One region of the Halomonas sp. 7T genome, then DNA from elsewhere that is predicted to be linked to it. Evidence: predicted binding sites of a transcription regulator. Region 1 holds the regulator's gene; each other region holds the start of a gene.
What was found. The regulator PhoB, encoded in region 1, activates phosphate uptake and scavenging genes when phosphate is short. The targets are predictions, from matches to a motif close to TGTCATANNNNTGTCANA.
Positions count from the first base shown of each region.

Region 2: the regulator PhoB is predicted to act here: its motif matches at 2,568-2,585, upstream of ppk1 (polyphosphate kinase 1).
Region 3: the regulator PhoB is predicted to act here: its motif matches at 2,691-2,708, upstream of LOS15_RS01660 (CYTH domain-containing protein).
Region 4: the regulator PhoB is predicted to act here: its motif matches at 2,160-2,177, upstream of phnC (phosphonate ABC transporter ATP-binding protein).

Region 1 is NZ_CP087112.1:3,102,448-3,106,659, forward strand. Features, by position in the region: gene LOS15_RS14535 (NAD(P)/FAD-dependent oxidoreductase) at 1-284, opposite strand, end outside; gene LOS15_RS14540 (chorismate--pyruvate lyase family protein) at 372-938, shown strand; gene ubiA (4-hydroxybenzoate octaprenyltransferase) at 971-1,861, shown strand; gene phoB (phosphate regulon transcriptional regulator PhoB) at 1,971-2,660, shown strand; gene phoR (phosphate regulon sensor histidine kinase PhoR) at 2,664-3,986, shown strand.
Region 2 is NZ_CP087112.1:2,531,964-2,536,175, reverse strand. Features, by position in the region: gene metE (5-methyltetrahydropteroyltriglutamate--homocysteine S-methyltransferase) at 1-199, shown strand, start outside; gene ppk1 (polyphosphate kinase 1) at 289-2,481, opposite strand; gene hemB (porphobilinogen synthase) at 2,615-3,622, opposite strand; gene elbB (isoprenoid biosynthesis glyoxalase ElbB) at 3,797-4,212, shown strand, end outside.
Region 3 is NZ_CP087112.1:345,149-349,360, forward strand. Features, by position in the region: gene LOS15_RS01645 (PHP domain-containing protein) at 1-70, shown strand, start outside; gene LOS15_RS01650 (L-threonylcarbamoyladenylate synthase) at 151-774, shown strand; gene LOS15_RS01655 (ion transporter) at 830-1,711, opposite strand; gene LOS15_RS01660 (CYTH domain-containing protein) at 1,741-2,640, opposite strand; gene LOS15_RS01665 (TIGR00153 family protein) at 2,777-3,457, shown strand; gene LOS15_RS01670 (inorganic phosphate transporter) at 3,467-4,212, shown strand, end outside.
Region 4 is NZ_CP087112.1:1,522,845-1,527,056, forward strand. Features, by position in the region: gene phnE (phosphonate ABC transporter, permease protein PhnE) at 1-355, opposite strand, end outside; gene phnD (phosphate/phosphite/phosphonate ABC transporter substrate-binding protein) at 366-1,229, opposite strand; gene phnC (phosphonate ABC transporter ATP-binding protein) at 1,226-2,071, opposite strand; gene LOS15_RS07030 (IS630 family transposase) at 2,514-3,542, opposite strand; gene LOS15_RS07035 (YkgJ family cysteine cluster protein) at 3,734-4,015, shown strand; gene LOS15_RS07040 (AAA family ATPase) at 4,044-4,212, opposite strand, start outside.

The sequences.
Region 1 (4,212 bases):
AGTTGTGTGACCTGGGTGTGGGTAACTACCTGGGCGTTTAGCTCATCGGCAAGCGCATGCGCGTTGCGCTGGGCGAGTTTATCGGGGCTTAAGCGCTTAGCAAAGCCGGTGGAGAGCAGCGGCTTGCTGTAGTCATCGCCGCTGTCAGCGCTAACTAGCGTGATAGTGCGCGTATCTCCCTGGCGGCGCAGCGCGCGGGCTAAGCCAACGCCCGCCATGCCGGTGCCAATAATCACCAGCGCTGCGTGGGGGGGAGCGGTACCTTGTTGAGACGATGGGGGCATGCAGTCACCAAAAGTCGGTGGAACAAAAGCCTGTGAGAGCACCATGTTACACTACCGCCCACTTTTTTGACTGCCTTGGAGAATCCGGTGAAGGCTCCAGTTTTACGGCAAACCCAGCCGTTTGTGCACTGGCTACCCGTTAATGCGCTGCGCCCTTCGATGAGTGCGCCCTGGCAGCACTGGGTGGCGTCTACTGACTCGTTAACGGCGCGTCTCACGGCGGCGGCAGGCGACAAGCCGTTTCGAGTGCGTTTAGTACGCCAAACCATTGGTTTGCCCCAGCGGGATGAGGCGCTGGCCTTGGGTATTGAACCACGCCGCTATGCATGGCTGAGGGAAGTCGCGCTCTGTGTGGACGATACACCTTGGGTCGTTGCCCGCTCGGTGGCACCGCTCACCCAACTGCAGGGGAAAGGCCTAGAGGGGCTTGGCGAGCGTTCGTTAGGCAGTTGGCTGTTTCGCCAGCCTGATTTAGTGCGCGGCCCTTTGTATGCCACTAAACACTGGCCCCGCTTTGCCCATCACCTCTGTGCGCCTACGGTGGCCGGCGTTTGGGGGCGGCGCTCGGTTTTTCAGCACAGCGGGCTTTCACTACTGGTTCAAGAGTATTTTTTATCCACTATGGCGGATGATCTTGGCCTGCCTTCGCGCTAGGCTAAGACGGCATCTTTTTTCGTGAGGTAAGCATGGATCGTTCTCTGTTGCGGCCAACGGGGTGGGCTCGGGTGGCGGATTTTTTACAGCTGATGCGCCTGGATAGGCCGATTGGCACCTGGCTATTGATGTGGCCAACCCTATGGGCGCTGTGGATTGCGGCAGAGGGGGTGCCTGGGCGCGATGTATTGCTGATCTTTATTGCTGGTGTTTACGTGATGCGCGCGGCGGGCTGCGTGGTAAACGATTACGCGGATCGCCATTTTGATGGCCATGTGAAGCGCACTAAGCACCGGCCGCTTGCCACCGGTCGCATCAGCGAAACCGAAGCGCAGCTGCTGTTCGTTGGGCTAGTAGCGGCTGCGTTTATTCTGGTGCTGCTTACCAACGGGTTTACCGTCTTGCTCTCTATTGGCGGCTTAGCACTGGCGTTTATTTACCCCTTTATGAAGCGCTACACCCACTTTCCCCAAGTGGTGCTAGGGGCGGCTTTCTCCTGGGCGATACCCATGGCGTTTGGCGCCGTGCTGGGGAGCGTGCCCCTTGAGGCGTGGTTGCTGTTTTTCGCCAACGTATTGTGGACCGTGGCCTACGATACCCAGTACGCCATGGTTGACCGCGACGATGACTTAAAAATCGGTATTAAATCAACAGCGGTGCTGTTCGGAGATGCTGATCGATTAATCATTGGCTTGCTACAACTCGCCACGCTGGCGCTGTTAGCCTGGGTCGGGCTACGCGTAGGGTTAGGCGGTTTTTTCTGGCTGGGGCTAGTCGCGATGGCAGCGACGTTTGCCCATCAGCAGCGGCTAATTGCGCACCGTGAGCGTGATGGCTGCTTCCAGGCATTTCTGAATAATTACTGGTCGGGGCTGCTTATTTTTGCCGGTATTGCCCTGAGCTGGTGGCCAATCACTGGCTAAATATGGTGCTTGTCATAAAATTGTCACCAAGTCATGGTGTTATCGTCACAGATATTTCATTGAACTGTTTTCTATGAGCTAGTTCCATTGCACACCGTGAGGCCTAGGAATGACCGCCAAGACCGTTTTGATTGTCGATGATGAGGCGCCGATTCGCGAAATGATCGCAGTGGCGCTGGAAATGGCTGACTATCACGTGCTTGAAGCGGATAACGCCCAAGATGCCCATGCAATGGTGGTCGACCATCAACCCGATCTGCTGCTACTGGATTGGATGATGCCCGGCACCAGCGGTATCGAGCTTGCAAGGCGGCTCAAACGCGAAGAAGCAACCGCTGAAATCCCGATTATTATGCTCACTGCCAAGGGGGAAGAGGATAATAAGATTCAAGGTCTTGAAGCGGGCGCTGACGACTACATCACCAAGCCGTTTTCACCGCGTGAGCTGGTGGCCCGCTTAAAAGCCGTACTGCGACGCACGACCCCCAGGGGTGTTGAAGACCCTATTGAAATTAACGGCCTGCTGCTCGACCCGGTGAGTCACCGAGTCAGTGCGCATGGTGAAGCGCTAGAAATGGGTCCCACCGAGTATCGCCTGTTGCAGTTTTTTATGACCCACCAAGAGCGCGCCTATACCCGCAGCCAGCTGCTTGATCAGGTTTGGGGTGGCAATGTGTACGTTGAAGAGCGCACCGTTGATGTACACATCCGCCGTTTGCGTAAAGCCCTGGGCGAAGCCCACCAAAACCTTATCCAAACAGTGCGAGGTACTGGGTATCGCTTCTCCGCACGGGTGTAACGCGTGCGACTCTGGGGGCGAGAACTGTGGCGAATTGCTTGGCTGGCGACTCTAGGGGTTTTGCTAGGCTGGGCGTTAGGCGCGCCCGGGCTGGGGCTGGCTACAGGGCTGGCGGTGTGTTTGTTTTATCACCTTCGCCAGCTGCGGGCGCTGTTTCAATGGCTAACGTTGCATCCCCAAGATGAGCCACCCTCGGCACGCGGTATGTGGGGCGAGCTATTTGATCGTCTCTACCGCTACCAAAAGAGCCAGCGTATTACGCAGGCACGCCTGCGGGCGACCCTTGCGCGTATTCAAGAATCCTCAGAAGCGATGCGTGACAGCGTTGTCATGCTGGACCGCCACGGTGACTTAGAGTGGTGGAATAGCGCCGCTGCAGAAATGCTGGGTCTACAAACCGCCCATGACCGTGGGCAACATATTACGAACTTGCTACGTGACCCGCGCTTTATCAGCTATTTCAATGCCAATGAGTATGGCGAACCCTTGACACTGACCTCGCCCATTGATGAGCGCCGAATTTTACAGTATCAAATTACCCTTTATGGCGACGATGAGCGGCTCGTCATGGCGCGAGACATTACCCGCCTGCATCGCCTGGAGCAGATGCGTCGCGACTTTGTCGCCAACGTCTCCCATGAGTTACGCACACCGCTAACCGTACTTTCCGGCTATTTGGAAACATACAGTGATTTAAGCGACCAGTTACCACCGCGCTTAGGCCGTGGAATTGGGCAAATGGAGGCGCAAACCAAACGCATGCAGAGCTTGGTCAATGATTTGCTGCTGCTCTCACGGTTAGAAATTGACCAAGGTGGAAAAGATCACCAGCCGTTTGCCGTTGGGCCGTTACTTGAGAGCATTCGTCAGGATGCCGTGGCGCTTTCCAGCCAGCAGCAAGGGGGGCATGCTGCAAGTAGCCTGCTGCATAATATCGACGTGCGCATTGAGGGAGAGGCGCAGCTAGTGGGCAGTGAGCAGGAAATTCGCAGCGCTATTTCTAATCTTGCGTTTAATGCTGTTCGCTACACACCGACAGGGAGTCAAATAACCCTAAGCTGGACCACACAAGAGAATGGATGCGCCTGCATCGCGGTGGAAGATAATGGTGAGGGGATTGACCCTGTCCATATCCCTCGGCTGACCGAACGTTTCTACCGGGTTGATAAAGGGCGCAGCACGGCGACTGGCGGCACTGGCTTGGGTCTAGCCATTGTTAAGCATGTGCTGCTACGCCATGACGCCCAGCTGCACATCGTCTCCCGGCCTGGTGAGGGCGCGAGGTTTCGCTGCGTATTTCCTGCCACTCGGGTCTTGGCCCGCTAATTCGACGGTGCTTGCCACGCTATTTACCCTCATCGTCTATTTGCTTTCACAGTCGCCCCGCCTTGATGAACAATTTTTGTATAAGTGTGTCAGTTTGACTGCTAAGAATGGTCAAACCCTGCGCATGTGTCATTTTTAGTCACTTTTGCGGTTTTAAGCGTGCTTTCCGAGCGGTCAAAAAGACATTATAAAAAATAATAAGTATTTGTATTTTATGATTTTATTA
Region 2 (4,212 bases), 570 kb from region 1:
GTATGATATTCATACCCCGAACACTCCTGAAGTAAGCTGGATGGTTGATTTAATGGAGAAAGCGTTGGAAAAGGTCCCCGCTGAACGGCTGTGGGTGAATCCCGACTGCGGTTTAAAAACCCGTGGGTGGGCAGAAGTAGAGCCGGCTTTGGCAAACATGGTAGAGGCCGCCAAGATATTAAGACAGCGCTACGCGTAAAGAGCGAGCATTGGTGAAGAGTGAGTGTTGATGCATTACCCCGCTGCACTAGGCAGCGGGGGTTTTTGATGGGGTTTGTGGATATAGAGCTAGCTTTTTGACGCGTAGGCGTAAAGCAGTGTTTCCTGAGCGCTAATGGCGTCGCTGTTGCCAGGGCTTTGTAGCTGATAGCTGCCGTCACTTTGCAGCAGCCAGCTTTGGCAGTTATCTACTAGATAGGTTTCAAGATCTTTGCGGACCCGGTTAGCAAGCTTCTTATCCAGCAGCGGGAAGCAGGTTTCAACTCGGTGGAACATATTGCGCGACATAAAATCAGCGCTTGAGCACCAGGTTTCTGACTTGCCGTCGTTGTGGAAGTGGAATACGCGGGTGTGCTCCAAAAAGCGGCCAATAATAGAACGCACGCGGATATTCTCTGAAACACCTTCAATGCCTGGTTTAAGGCAGCACATCCCACGAATAATCAGGTCGCACTCCACGCCTGCCTGGGACGCGCGGTACAGTGCTTTAATCAGCTTAGGCTCTGTCAATGAATTGCATTTGATAATGATATGCCCGCGTTTCCCTTTGCGAGCTAACAGGGCTTCTCGTTCGATCATTTCTATCAAACGCTCATGCAGCGTAAACGGTGCGTGGAGCAGGGTGTCGATTTTGCGCGCGCGGCCCATACCGGAAAGCTGCTGAAAGACTTTGTGCACGTCGGCGCACAGCGCTGTGTTCGAAGTGAGCAGGCTGTAGTCGGTATACAGTTTGGCGGTTTTAGCGTGGTAGTTACCGGTTCCTAAGTGAGCGTAGTAGCGTAGCTCGTTTTTTTCTCGGCGTACGATATGCAGCATTTTGGCGTGAGTTTTATAGGCCATAATGCCGTAAATCACAATGGCTCCAGCTTCTTGTAGCCTTGCTGCTAGCTGAAGATTGTCCGCCTCGTCAAAGCGCGCCCGCAGCTCTATAACGACCGTCACTTCCTTACCGTGACTGGCGGCGTCTACCAAGGCATTAACAATAGAGGAGTCCGCCCCTGTGCGGTAAAGCGTTTGCTTGATGGCTAGCACATCAGGGTCTCTGGCAGCTTCGCGCAGCAGATCTTCAATCGGTGAAAAAGCTTGAAACGGGTGATGCAGTAAAATATCGCTTTTAGCGATCGCGTTAAACAGGCTGCCGCCTTTGAGCACTTTCGGTACGCTGGGTGTAAAGGGCCGATACAGCAGTTCCGGACGGTCTACATCGCCTAGCACTGCCATCATACGGGTTAAGTTAACGGGGCCTTGTACGCGGTAAAGGTCGCTGGGTTCCAGCTCAAACTGACGCAGTAAAAAACTGCTTAGATCATCAGGGCAGTTATCGGCCACTTCTAAACGAACGCCGTTACCGTAACGCCGGGCCAAGAGCTCACCGCGCAGCGCCGAGGCAAGGTCAGAGACTTCTTCCGGGTCAACGGTCATATCCGCATTGCGCGTCAGCCGGAACTGGTAACAGCCACGTACGCGCATGCCAGGGAAAAGCTCCTCAGCGTGGGCGTGTATCATGGAGGATAAAAACACATACTCTGAAAAGCCCTCTGCACTGAGCTCTTTAGGTAGCGCCATGAGCCGAGGCAGTGAACGCGGGGCGGGCAGGATGGCCATGCCCCCTGCGCGACCAAACGCATCTTTGCCCTCTAGCTCTACGATAAAATTTAGGCTTTTGTTCACTAAGCGGGGAAAGGGGTGAGAGGGGTCTAAGCCGATAGGACTAATCACCGGCATAATTTCACGCTCGAAAAATTCGCGAACCCACTCCTTTTGAGCCTCTGTCCACTGATCTCGGCGGCGAAAACGTAGTCCCTGGGCCTCAAGCGCTGGCAGCAGCGTCTCGTTTAAGATGTGGTACTGGCGCTCAATTTGCTGATGGGCCGTCTCGGAGATTTCAGCGAGCACAGCCTTGGGCAGACGGCCGTCAGCAGCGGTGGTGTCGTCACCCAGTGCTAGCTGATGCTTTAGGCCGGCCACGCGAATTTCAAAAAACTCATCCATATTGGATGAGAAAATCAGCAAAAACATCAGGCGGTTAAGAATGGGGTGGGCATCATCTAACGCTTGCTCTAATACCCGAATATTAAACTGTAGGTGTGAGAGTTCGCGGTTGAAGTAGAGCTGCGGGTCGTCCAGGTTCGTTTCTGAATGGGCCTCGCGTGCCTGTATGCCGGTAAGCGTTCGGTTGATGCGCAGTGGCAAATTTTCCCCTTCGCCACTGTACGAATCGCTTAGTGCTAATGGCGTTGAGTCTGAAGATTGATTGTCCATGGCTGCCCCGCATCAATGACTTGTTTTTAAGCATAGCGTGATAATGCTGATGAGCGGCAGTATGCAGAAAGAAGATGACAAACAAGTGTCACCTGTTTGTCATCTTGGCAGCGTAACAACGAAACGGTAGGGGCTAACGCTGAAGCAGTCTGGCAGCTTCAAGGGCGAAGTAAGTTAAAATGCCGTCGGCACCCGCGCGCTTAAAGCACATCAGCGATTCAAGTATCACGGGCTCTGCCTCTAACCAGCCGTTATCGAAAGCGGCGCGATGCATCGCGTACTCACCGCTCACCTGATAGGCAAATGTAGGCACTTGCAGCTCACTTTTGACGCGACGTACTACATCTAGGTAAGGCATGCCGGGCTTGACCATGACCATGTCAGCACCTTCAGCAATATCCATGGCAACTTCATGGAGTGCCTCATCGCTGTTGGCAGGATCCATCTGGTACGTGCGTTTATCTGCTTTGCCCAGGTTGGCAGCAGAGCCAACAGCATCACGGAAGGGCCCGTAGTAGTGTGAGGCATATTTGGCGCTGTAGGCCATAATGCGCACATTATGCAGGTGCTCCTGCTCTAGCACCTGGCGGATGGCGCCAATACGGCCATCCATCATATCGGAAGGCGCTACGACATCAGCACCGGCTTCAGCATGAGAGAGTGCTTGCTTGAGCAGCGTGTCGACGGTGCGGTCATTCTGTACGTAGCCCTGTTCATCAATAATGCCGTCCTGACCGTGGATAGTATAAGGGTCAAGGGCAACATCGGTAATAATACCCAGCTCTGGTAGCGCTTCTTTGAGCGCGCGTACGCAGCGCTGTACGAGACCGTTTGCGTTGTAGGCTTCTTCCGCCAGTTCGCTCTTCTGTTCTTTGCCCACTACGGGGAACAGTGCAAGCGCTGGGATGCCGAGTGCGTGTGCTTCGCAGGCCTGCTCAATGAGCAGGTCGATGGATAAGCGCTCAACGCCGGGCATCGAGGCCACCGCTTCACGCTGGTTTTCACCCTCCAGGACGAACACCGGTAAAATAAGGTCGGCAGGCGTTAACGTTGTCTCCTGCATGAGTCGGCGAGAGAAGTCGTTACGGCGCATGCGGCGCATACGGGTGGCGGGGAAGTGACGGGGACTTGGTGTGCTCAAAGGAGTTCTCCGCAAAACGCTTAATAGGGGGTGCCCGTAGGCTTACCGTGAGTATATCAGCCATCACCTGCGGCGAAAGCCGCCTTGTGGCGGTTAGGCGGACTGACTAAAGTAGAATGTTTGCTAAGTCGCTACGCAAGTGGTGAAAATAATAGCGACCATAAGGAGATAGGCATGACCAAACAGGTAGCAATCGTACTAGCGGGCTGCGGCGTTTTTGATGGTTCAGAAATTTATGAAACCACGCTAACCCTGCTGCGCCTGGATCAGTTAGGCATTGGTTACCGCTGTTTTGCGCCGGATGTAGAGCAGCATCATGTGATTAACCATATCACCCAGACTCCTGTTGAAGGAGAGCAGCGCAATGTACTGCAAGAGTCGGCCCGTCTAGCCCGTGGTGAGATCAGTCCGATCACTGAACTAAACGCCGATGAGTTTGACGCGGTTATTGTGCCCGGTGGCTTTGGCGTCGCCAAGAACCTGTCTGACTTCGCGACACAAGGCGATAACATGCAGGTGTTAGAGAGCTTAAAAGACGCGTTGGCGGGATTTAAGCAAGAAGCGAAACCCATCGGCTTGATGTGTATTGC
Region 3 (4,212 bases), 880 kb from region 1:
ACCTATCTGGGAGCACCCGCGCCTCGCGCATCTGCGTGATGCGCCCAGTGGAATGCTGGCGCGTGGGTGACAAGCCTGCGAATCAGCTAAGCTGAACGGATAAAGCTAAAAAATACCTAGCGAACATAGCCCTACCAGCAGGAGCAAGCGATGAGCCAATATTTCCAGATACACCCAGAAAATCCGCAAAAGCGCTTGATCGACCAAGCGATAGAAATTATTCGTAACGGCGGTGTGGTCGCGTATCCGACAGACTCAGGCTATGCGCTGGGCTGCCACTTGGGCGAAAAAAAGGCGATTGAGAAAATAAAATGGCTGCGCTCTTTAGACGATAAACACAACTTTACGCTGGTATGTTCGGATCTTTCAGAGATAGGGACCTACGCCAAGGTCGATAACGCCGTGTTTCGGCTATTAAAAGCGCACACGCCTGGCCCTTACACGTTTATTCTGGATGCCACCACCGAAGTGCCGCGCCTGTTATTGCACCCGAAGCGCCGCTCCATTGGTGTACGTGTCCCTGATCATCGCATTACCCATGCACTGCTAGATGCGCTTCGGGAACCGCTGATGAGCGTTACGCTAATTCCGGTCGGTGAAGACCTGCCAATGAGCGATCCTGAAGAGATTCGTGAACGCTTTGGCGCTCATTTAGACGCCATTATCGACGGTGGTGCCTGTCATTTAGATCCTACCAGTGTGATTGACCTGCGTGAGCTGCCGCCCAAAGTGGTTCGGGAAGGGCGCGGCGATATTGCTCCTTTTATCAGCTAAAGCGTATCCGCTAAAGCGTTAGGAAGTACCACCTAGGCTATGTATATGGGCAAGACTATGTATCTGGGTGGTGCTGTTGATTGCTTTTGCGTGGGTCTTCGCTCTCTTCATCCAGCCATGTGCCACAACGCAGGCAGTAGCGGGCGCGCTTTTCGTGTCGGTCGTGGCCGCAACCGGGGCAGGCTTCTTCTGAATAGCGATCTTCGCGAATGGAGCGGATTACTTGAGCGGAAAACACGCCGGTAGGCACGGCAATAATCGAGTAACCAATGAGCATTAAAATAACGGTGATCGCCTTACCAAGCGGGGTGGCAGGCACAATATCGCCGTAGCCCACGGTGGTCATGCTGACAATCGCCCAATAAATCGACATGGGAATGCTGGTAAAGCCTGCTTCTGGCGACTCAATCGTGTACATCAGCGCGGCGAACAGCGTGACGACCATCAGAATGCTGCTAAAAAACAGCAGGATTTGGCGAAGGCTGCGCTTAAGGGCATCCATTAATAGCCGCGCTTCGCCGACAAACTCCATTAAGCGCAAAATGCGGAAAATGCGCAGCACACGAAGCAGGCGAACAATCACTAGTCCTTGGGCGCCGGGCACTAGCAGCACTAGCCAGGTGGGAATAATGGCAATCACATCCACAACGCCATAAAAGCTTTTTAAATAAATCGTAGGGCGTTCAAGGCAGTAGATTCTCACCGCTAGTTCAACCGTGAACAGCAGAGTAAACATCCACTCCACATAGAAGAAAAATTCCCCGTAGCGCTCGGCGTAGGCGTCCACGCTGTTCAAGAGAATCACCAAGACACTCAGTAAAATGGCGATAATCAGCGCAATATCAAATGCCTTGGACCCCGGCGTATCCGATTCAAAAATAATATGGAAAAGCCGTGTGCGCAGTCCCTCTGCACCGGGAGTTAAATGAAAACTCATCGAATCTTCCTGAAGTAGGCTAATGCGTATTAGCGTAGCGTGGTTTGCCCCGCCAAGCGATGGGCCAGCGTTAACGCGGCGTGGCCATAGCCCGCGCTAGGTTGCCCACTGTGGTTAAGTGCTGTGGGCAACTGCTGAGCGGTAGGGCGAAGGCGACTCGCTAATAAAGGATGCGTCGCAAGGGCGCTCAAAGCCTGCTGGGCCGCTACTAAATGCGCGTCCTGTCCACTGTCGTGATACGCGTCCAGCGCGACCGTCGCACGGTGTAGCCATTGAGAAGGTGTGCTGGCCTCAGGAAGCGGCCAATGGTGAGCGGCCAAAGCATTGCCTCGGGCAGCTTTACTGCTATCAGACGGACGCAGCGGCACACTTTCTGCGAGCGCGAGTGCCAGCGACCATAGCGCCTCGGGCTCGCCAGCTTTTAACTCCAGTTCGATTTCGCAAATGGGGGCGCAGGCACCACCGCTAGTGATCTCCCCGTTGTCCAACACCAGCTCAATGTGGCTATTTTGCCACGTCAGCTGCCAACTGTGACGGGTAAAGTCGGTATTTAGCGTTGGGGCTAGCTGTTCAATGGCGCTTAGAAGCTCACCTTGAAAGGGGGGTAATTCTCTCAAGGCGGTAGCGTCAAGCTGCTGGTGGGTAAGCACCCACTCCCACTCTTGCCGGCTGGATAAGCCACCGCCGCCATGGCCTGCGGTTTTTACCGTTTGCAACACGTGGTGATCGACTTGACGCAGGCGCACGGCAATCTGTGCCTTCGCTAAATCACCGCTGGGCGTATCGAAGTAGGTATTAACCAAGTGCTGTTTTAATGGCGCCGTACCTGTCACGGCTGGGTGGTTAAACAGCGCGTCTATCTGTGTGGAAGGCAGCGCTAACTTAAGCTCGATTTCGTTGACAGCGGTATTGGCAGTTGAATTTTTCATGGCATTAGCCACCTTGGAAGTGAGACGAGTGGGTGCGTTTTTAAAGGCAATGTGAACTTTTTATGACGGCGGCGGGCGCACTCTTTATACTGGCGCCCGCCATTTCCAGGCTCCCCGAAAACAGGCTAAAGGCTATATGGTTACCTCCAACCCTTTTTCCGCGATGTTTGGCCGCTCGCCATTCCAGCCGCTGCTGGCCCACATCGTCAAGGCCAATGAATGTGCCGATCAACTGTTGCCGTTCTTCGAGGCAACCCTTAGTGGTGATTGGGAAACCGCCACCACGTTACGCGAAAACGTGACCCGGTTAGAACACGACGCGGACACGCTGAAAACCGAGCTGCGGCTCAACTTACCCAATACGATGTTCTTACCCGTATCGCGCTCTGACCTGCTCGACTTGATCAGTGTACAGGACAAGATCGCTAATAAAGTACGCGACATTACCGGCATCATGCTGGGCCGTAAAATGCGCGTGCCCGACGAGCTGGCGGATCTCATGCGTGAATACATGATTACCAGCGTGGCTTGTGTCGCTCAAGCGCGCCAAGCGCTTGAAGAGCTGAAAGATCTGCTGGAATCGGGTTTTGGCCGCAATGTGTCGGAGGTAATGCAGAACATGATCCGCGAACTGCACACCCTGGAGCATCAGGCTGACGATCAACAAGTCGCTATCCGCCGCCGTCTGTTCGAGCTGGAAAGCCAGCTGCCACCGGTAGATGTGATCTTTCTCTACAAGATCATTGATTGGGTGGGCGAGCTATCCGATCGCGCCGAACGCGTGGGCAGCCGCCTACAGATTTTGACTGCTCGCTAAGGGAACCCCATGCTGATTATTGCCCAGCACGGTGACATTTTTATCATCTTAGCCTGTTTGTTTGGTTTCTTTATGGCGTGGGGCGTTGGCGCCAATGATGTGGCCAACGCCATGGGAACCTCGGTGGGGTCGAAAGCGATCACCATCAAGCAGGCCATCATTATTGCGGTTATTTTCGAATTTTTAGGCGCCTGGCTGGCCGGTGGTGAAGTCACCGCGACGATTCGGGGCGGTATGCTCGACCCGGCACTGTTAGAAGCAAACCCGCAGCTGTTGGTGTACGGCATGCTCTCCGCGCTGCTGGCCGCTGCGATTTGGCTGATGATTGCCTCTGCTCGCGGCTGGCCGGTATCGACCACCCATTCCATTGTGGGCGCTATTGTCGGCTTTGGTGCAGTGGGCCTGGGGATGGAAGCGGTCGCTTGGGGCAAGGTGGGGCAAATTGCCTCAAGCTGGGTTGTGTCGCCTTTACTGGCCGGTAGCATTGGCTTTGTGCTGTTTAAATCAGTGCATCATCTGATTTTCGAAAGCAACGACCCGTTTGCCGCTGCCAAGCGCTACGTGCCGGGCTACATCTTCCTGGTCGGCTTTATTGTCTCGATGGTCACCCTCACGAAAGGTCTTAGCCACGTTGGGTTAGATCTCTCTTTTGGTCAAAGCTTTCTGCTGTCGGTTCTGATCGGGGTCGCCATTATGGGGGTAGGCGTCGTGATGCAGCGGCGTATACAGTTTGAGCAAGACGCTAGCGACCACTT
Region 4 (4,212 bases), 1.6 Mb from region 1:
CCGGATGTGGAGAGGTGTTGCGCGCAGCCAGGAATGCCAGTGGCACAGACAAGGTTACTGCAATGGCAGTACCGGCAATGCTCATCGCAAGCGTGTCGATTAACGGCGACACCCAGCTGGCCACATTGGTGAAGTCAGGTGGAAGAGATTCGCCAATGAGTGTGCCTATGGCTGGCACGCCATTGGCAAGTGTATTGAAATTGAGCAGCCCTACGTGCCAACTTGCGACAAAAATGATGAGCAGCACTAACAGCGACTGTCCGAGTTTTTTCCGCCAGCCTTTCGCGTGCTCATCCAGCACGGAGGCCGACGGGGCCGGCGACAGAGTCGCCGGTTCCTTCGTTGTATAGTTCATGGGGCACTCCTCACATTTTTGCGAAATCAAGATTGAGCAGGCCACCCATAGCGCGGATGACATCGTAATCTTCGTCGGTAATTGCCGCGAATCCCTCAGCCTTCAGGTTGTCGAGAATCTCCGGGTCATCGATCTGCAGAAAGGCTTTCTGAATGTTGCTCTTCAGCTCAGGGGCCAGGTTCGAACGCATGGCCCAGGGGTATTGAGGAAAGTCACCGCTGTAGCCCAGCACTTTGACCTTGCTCCGATCAATCAAACCGAGGTCCATCACATGCTCGAAGATAACTTCGGACAACCCTCCGGCGTCGGCATTGCCATTGGCGACGTTAACCGCAACAGCGTCATGGCTACCGACGAAATGAGCCTCATAGTCCTTTCCGGCTTCGAGCTCTGCCTTCTCAAGGAGTACGGTCTTGGGGATCAGGTGGCTGGAAGTGGATGCGCGGTCACCGTAGGCCATTTTCTTGCCTTTGATATCCGCGAAGGAGCCAACGCCAGAGTCCGCATTGGCAATAATGATGGAGCGATAAGTCGGCTTCCCGTCTACCACCATGGCGGCAAAGGGTTCAATGTCACTCTTACTCTTGGCCATCACATAGGACAACGGACCAAAGTAAGCCAGGTCAATTCGGCCAAAACGCATGGCTTCGATCATGGAGGAGTAATCGGTGGTAACAATCAGTTCTACTTCCTTACCAAGAGTGGTTTCCAGGTAATCCTTCAAAGGTTGGTTTCGCTTGATCAGTTCTGACGCGTTCTCATCCGGCAGCAAGGCAACTTTCAAAAGATCAGGGTCTGTATCTGCGGCATGGGCTGACCAATGGATGCCGAGCATCATTATCAGAGCCAGCAAAGAGTGAATCATTGTCTTCATTGTGCTATCTCCAGTACGTCTGTTGTTATCGGGGTGGTCTTAGGTTTATGGATGGCTGGTTTGCCTTCCGCAGCTACCACGCTGGGTGAACGGTGGTAAATCTCGTCCAGGTGTTTCGATTTCAGGTTTTCAGGAGCATCGTCAAAAACGATATGAGCGTTCGAAAGGCCGATGATCCGGTCTGCAAAACGCTGGGCGTATTCCAATTGGTGCAAGGAAATAACCGCGGTGATTCCATCTTCCTGACAAATATCGCGCAGTAGGCCGAGTACCTTTTCAGAAGTGGCCGGATCCAGGCTGGCAACGGGCTCATCGGCAAGAATCATGGATGGTTGCTGCACCAATGCTCTGGCGATTCCAACCCGCTGCTGCTGGCCGCCGGACAACTGATCTACTCGGGAAAGCGCTTTGTCAGCCAGACCTACGCGGTCGAGGCATTGCAGAGCCAACTCCAGGTCCTGCCGGGGCAGGGGAAGCAGGCTTCGCCAAGTACCGTGATACGCAAGTCTGCCTGTCAGCACATTCTGTAACGCGGTGTATCGTTCGATCAGCTGGTGATGCTGGAACACCATGGCGGTGCGGCTGCGGTGCTGTCGCAGGATTCTACGGTTGGTCAGTTCACCAAACTCGCCAGACACAACCTTCCCGGTTGTGGGCTTAACCAGGTGATTCAGTGAACGAAGCAGAGTGGATTTACCCGCGCCTGAAAGTCCCAGTAGCACGGTGAATTCGCCCTTGTGAAAGTGAACGTTGGTGGGTTTGAGCGCGAGGACGTTTCCCGGGTAGGTTACGCCCATACTCTCGACTCGAAGCATCACATTGGTTGATTGAGTTGGGGCCACAGGATCACCTTTTGCAATAAATAAGCTCGCCGTATTGCGAGTTACAATTGAACGATAAAGCTGAGAGATGACACCGTCGTGTCACTGACGTGACAGTTTGATGAAGTGCTTTTGGTTCGCAAGGATTTTCCGAAGGGCTCTGTGAAATACATGGAGCTCAGCCAAAGTGGAACGAGCCACCCAGGAGCTTAAGCAACAAAAATTGCGTTCCACCGTCAGTCGGCGAATCTCACGGTACAGTTCGTCCGTGCTGAGTTCATCGAATTGCTTACCGACTATACTCTTGCCTTCGAGGAGGTCGGACGCGCTCTCCAATAGGTCGCGCTTCCAGGTGCTGACTATGGTGGGGTGGATCTGGAAACGGGCAGCAATTCAAGGTGTGGCCTTAAGGGTGGGCAAGGACAGCCTTGCACTTACTAATTCGAAATAAAGTAAGCGAACATTACCCGGAGATATAAGCCAAATCCGGATGGCCAAAAAACGATTTCAATAGTCGTGGCAATTTTTGCAAACGTCGAAGCTGCCGGTAAACAGTGCTCCGAAGTTGTTCTTTGCTGTTAATGATCTTTTTACCGACGTGATGGTATTTGATATAGCCCCAAACAGACTCGTCAGGATTCAGCTCCGGCGAGTACGGCGGCAGGAAGAACAACCTGAGCTTGCCGTCGAGACTCTCAACATAGTCTCGAACCCGACGAGCATGATGAACCGGGTGGTTATCGAGGATCAGGAAAACCGGCTTGTCAACGTCTTGCACCAGAGCCTTGAGGAAACCAAGAAACGCATCGGTGTTCATGTTGCCCTGAATGGTCTTAAAGCGAAGCTCGCCGCGAGGCGAGATGGCCGAGATCAGATTGATGCTGAAGCGACTGCCCGTATTACGGATGATCGGAGTTTCACCCCTGGGTGCCCAGGTGGTGCCACTGTGATAATCAGACCGAATGCTGGCTTCATCGCCGAAATAGATGGTGGCGCCGACTTTTTTTGCTTCCTTGCGAATTTCCGGGTAGGTCTCTTCTTTCCATTGTTTCACGGCCTCTGGCTTTTGCTGGTAGGCCCGATGCAGGGGTTTCTGAGGCGTCAGCCCCAGGTTTCGAAGCAGACGACCGACCGAGACATCGCTTAACCGGACGTTGAACTTTTGCCGGATGAGCTCACGCACTCGGCCCCGAGTCCACAGGGCAAAATCAAACTTCAACTGGTCCGGCGTAAAGGTCGTTATCCAGATATACAGCTCCCGGATCTGAGCACCGCTCAGTTTCTTGGGACGACCGGAAATCTGCTTGGCCTTGAGCGCGTCAAAGCCACCCTCGCGGTAGGCAGCCAGCCATTCATAGATTCGTGCTCGGCTCATCCCCAGCGCTTTGATGACGACTTCTGGACTCTCGCCATCCATGACCCGTTGAACGGCGCGAACGCGAATGGCTTCTAATGTTTTGTGATCAAGTTTACGACCGTCATCGTGGCGCATGTGTGTAAATATCCGATAAGCTTGGCGAACGGAGCCTACATTATAAATGATGTTCGCTTACTTTCGAACCCATTAGTAAATGGCTTTATTGCCTCATGGTTAGCCGACCAAATATCCGTACAGAGCGGAAAGTCATCTTCCGTACAGGCATTTGAAGGGATTAACAAAGGCGCGATGGCTGACGTATTAACATGAGCAGTAAGATCATTGCGAAGCAGCCGGCAGCGTGCCGTGTCGGCTGTGGGGCATGCTGCATCGCCCCCTCCATCACATCCCCTATACCGGGGATGCCTCACGGCAAACCCGCTGGGGTGAGATGTGCTCAATTAAGCGAGGACAACCTGTGTAAGTTGTTTGTCCATCCCACTCGCCCGGCGGTGTGCAGGCAGTTCGAGTTTGATAGCCAGGTGTGTGGCGAGCACCGCGAACAGGCGATCGCCACACTCACGTGGCTTGAAAAAACGACCGCCTAGATAGCGCGCTTCTTTACGTAAGCCAGCATCAGCTCTCCACACTTGTCGCATGGGAACGACGGTCTAGCAGGCTCATCCAACGCACTAGAACGGGCGCATCGCTGTGGCTAATTTCACCTAACAAACACCTAAATGCTTCTCTAGCCTGCTGGTCGCTAGGCGCTATACGCGTTAACCAAAACTCCAGCGCCGCTAAC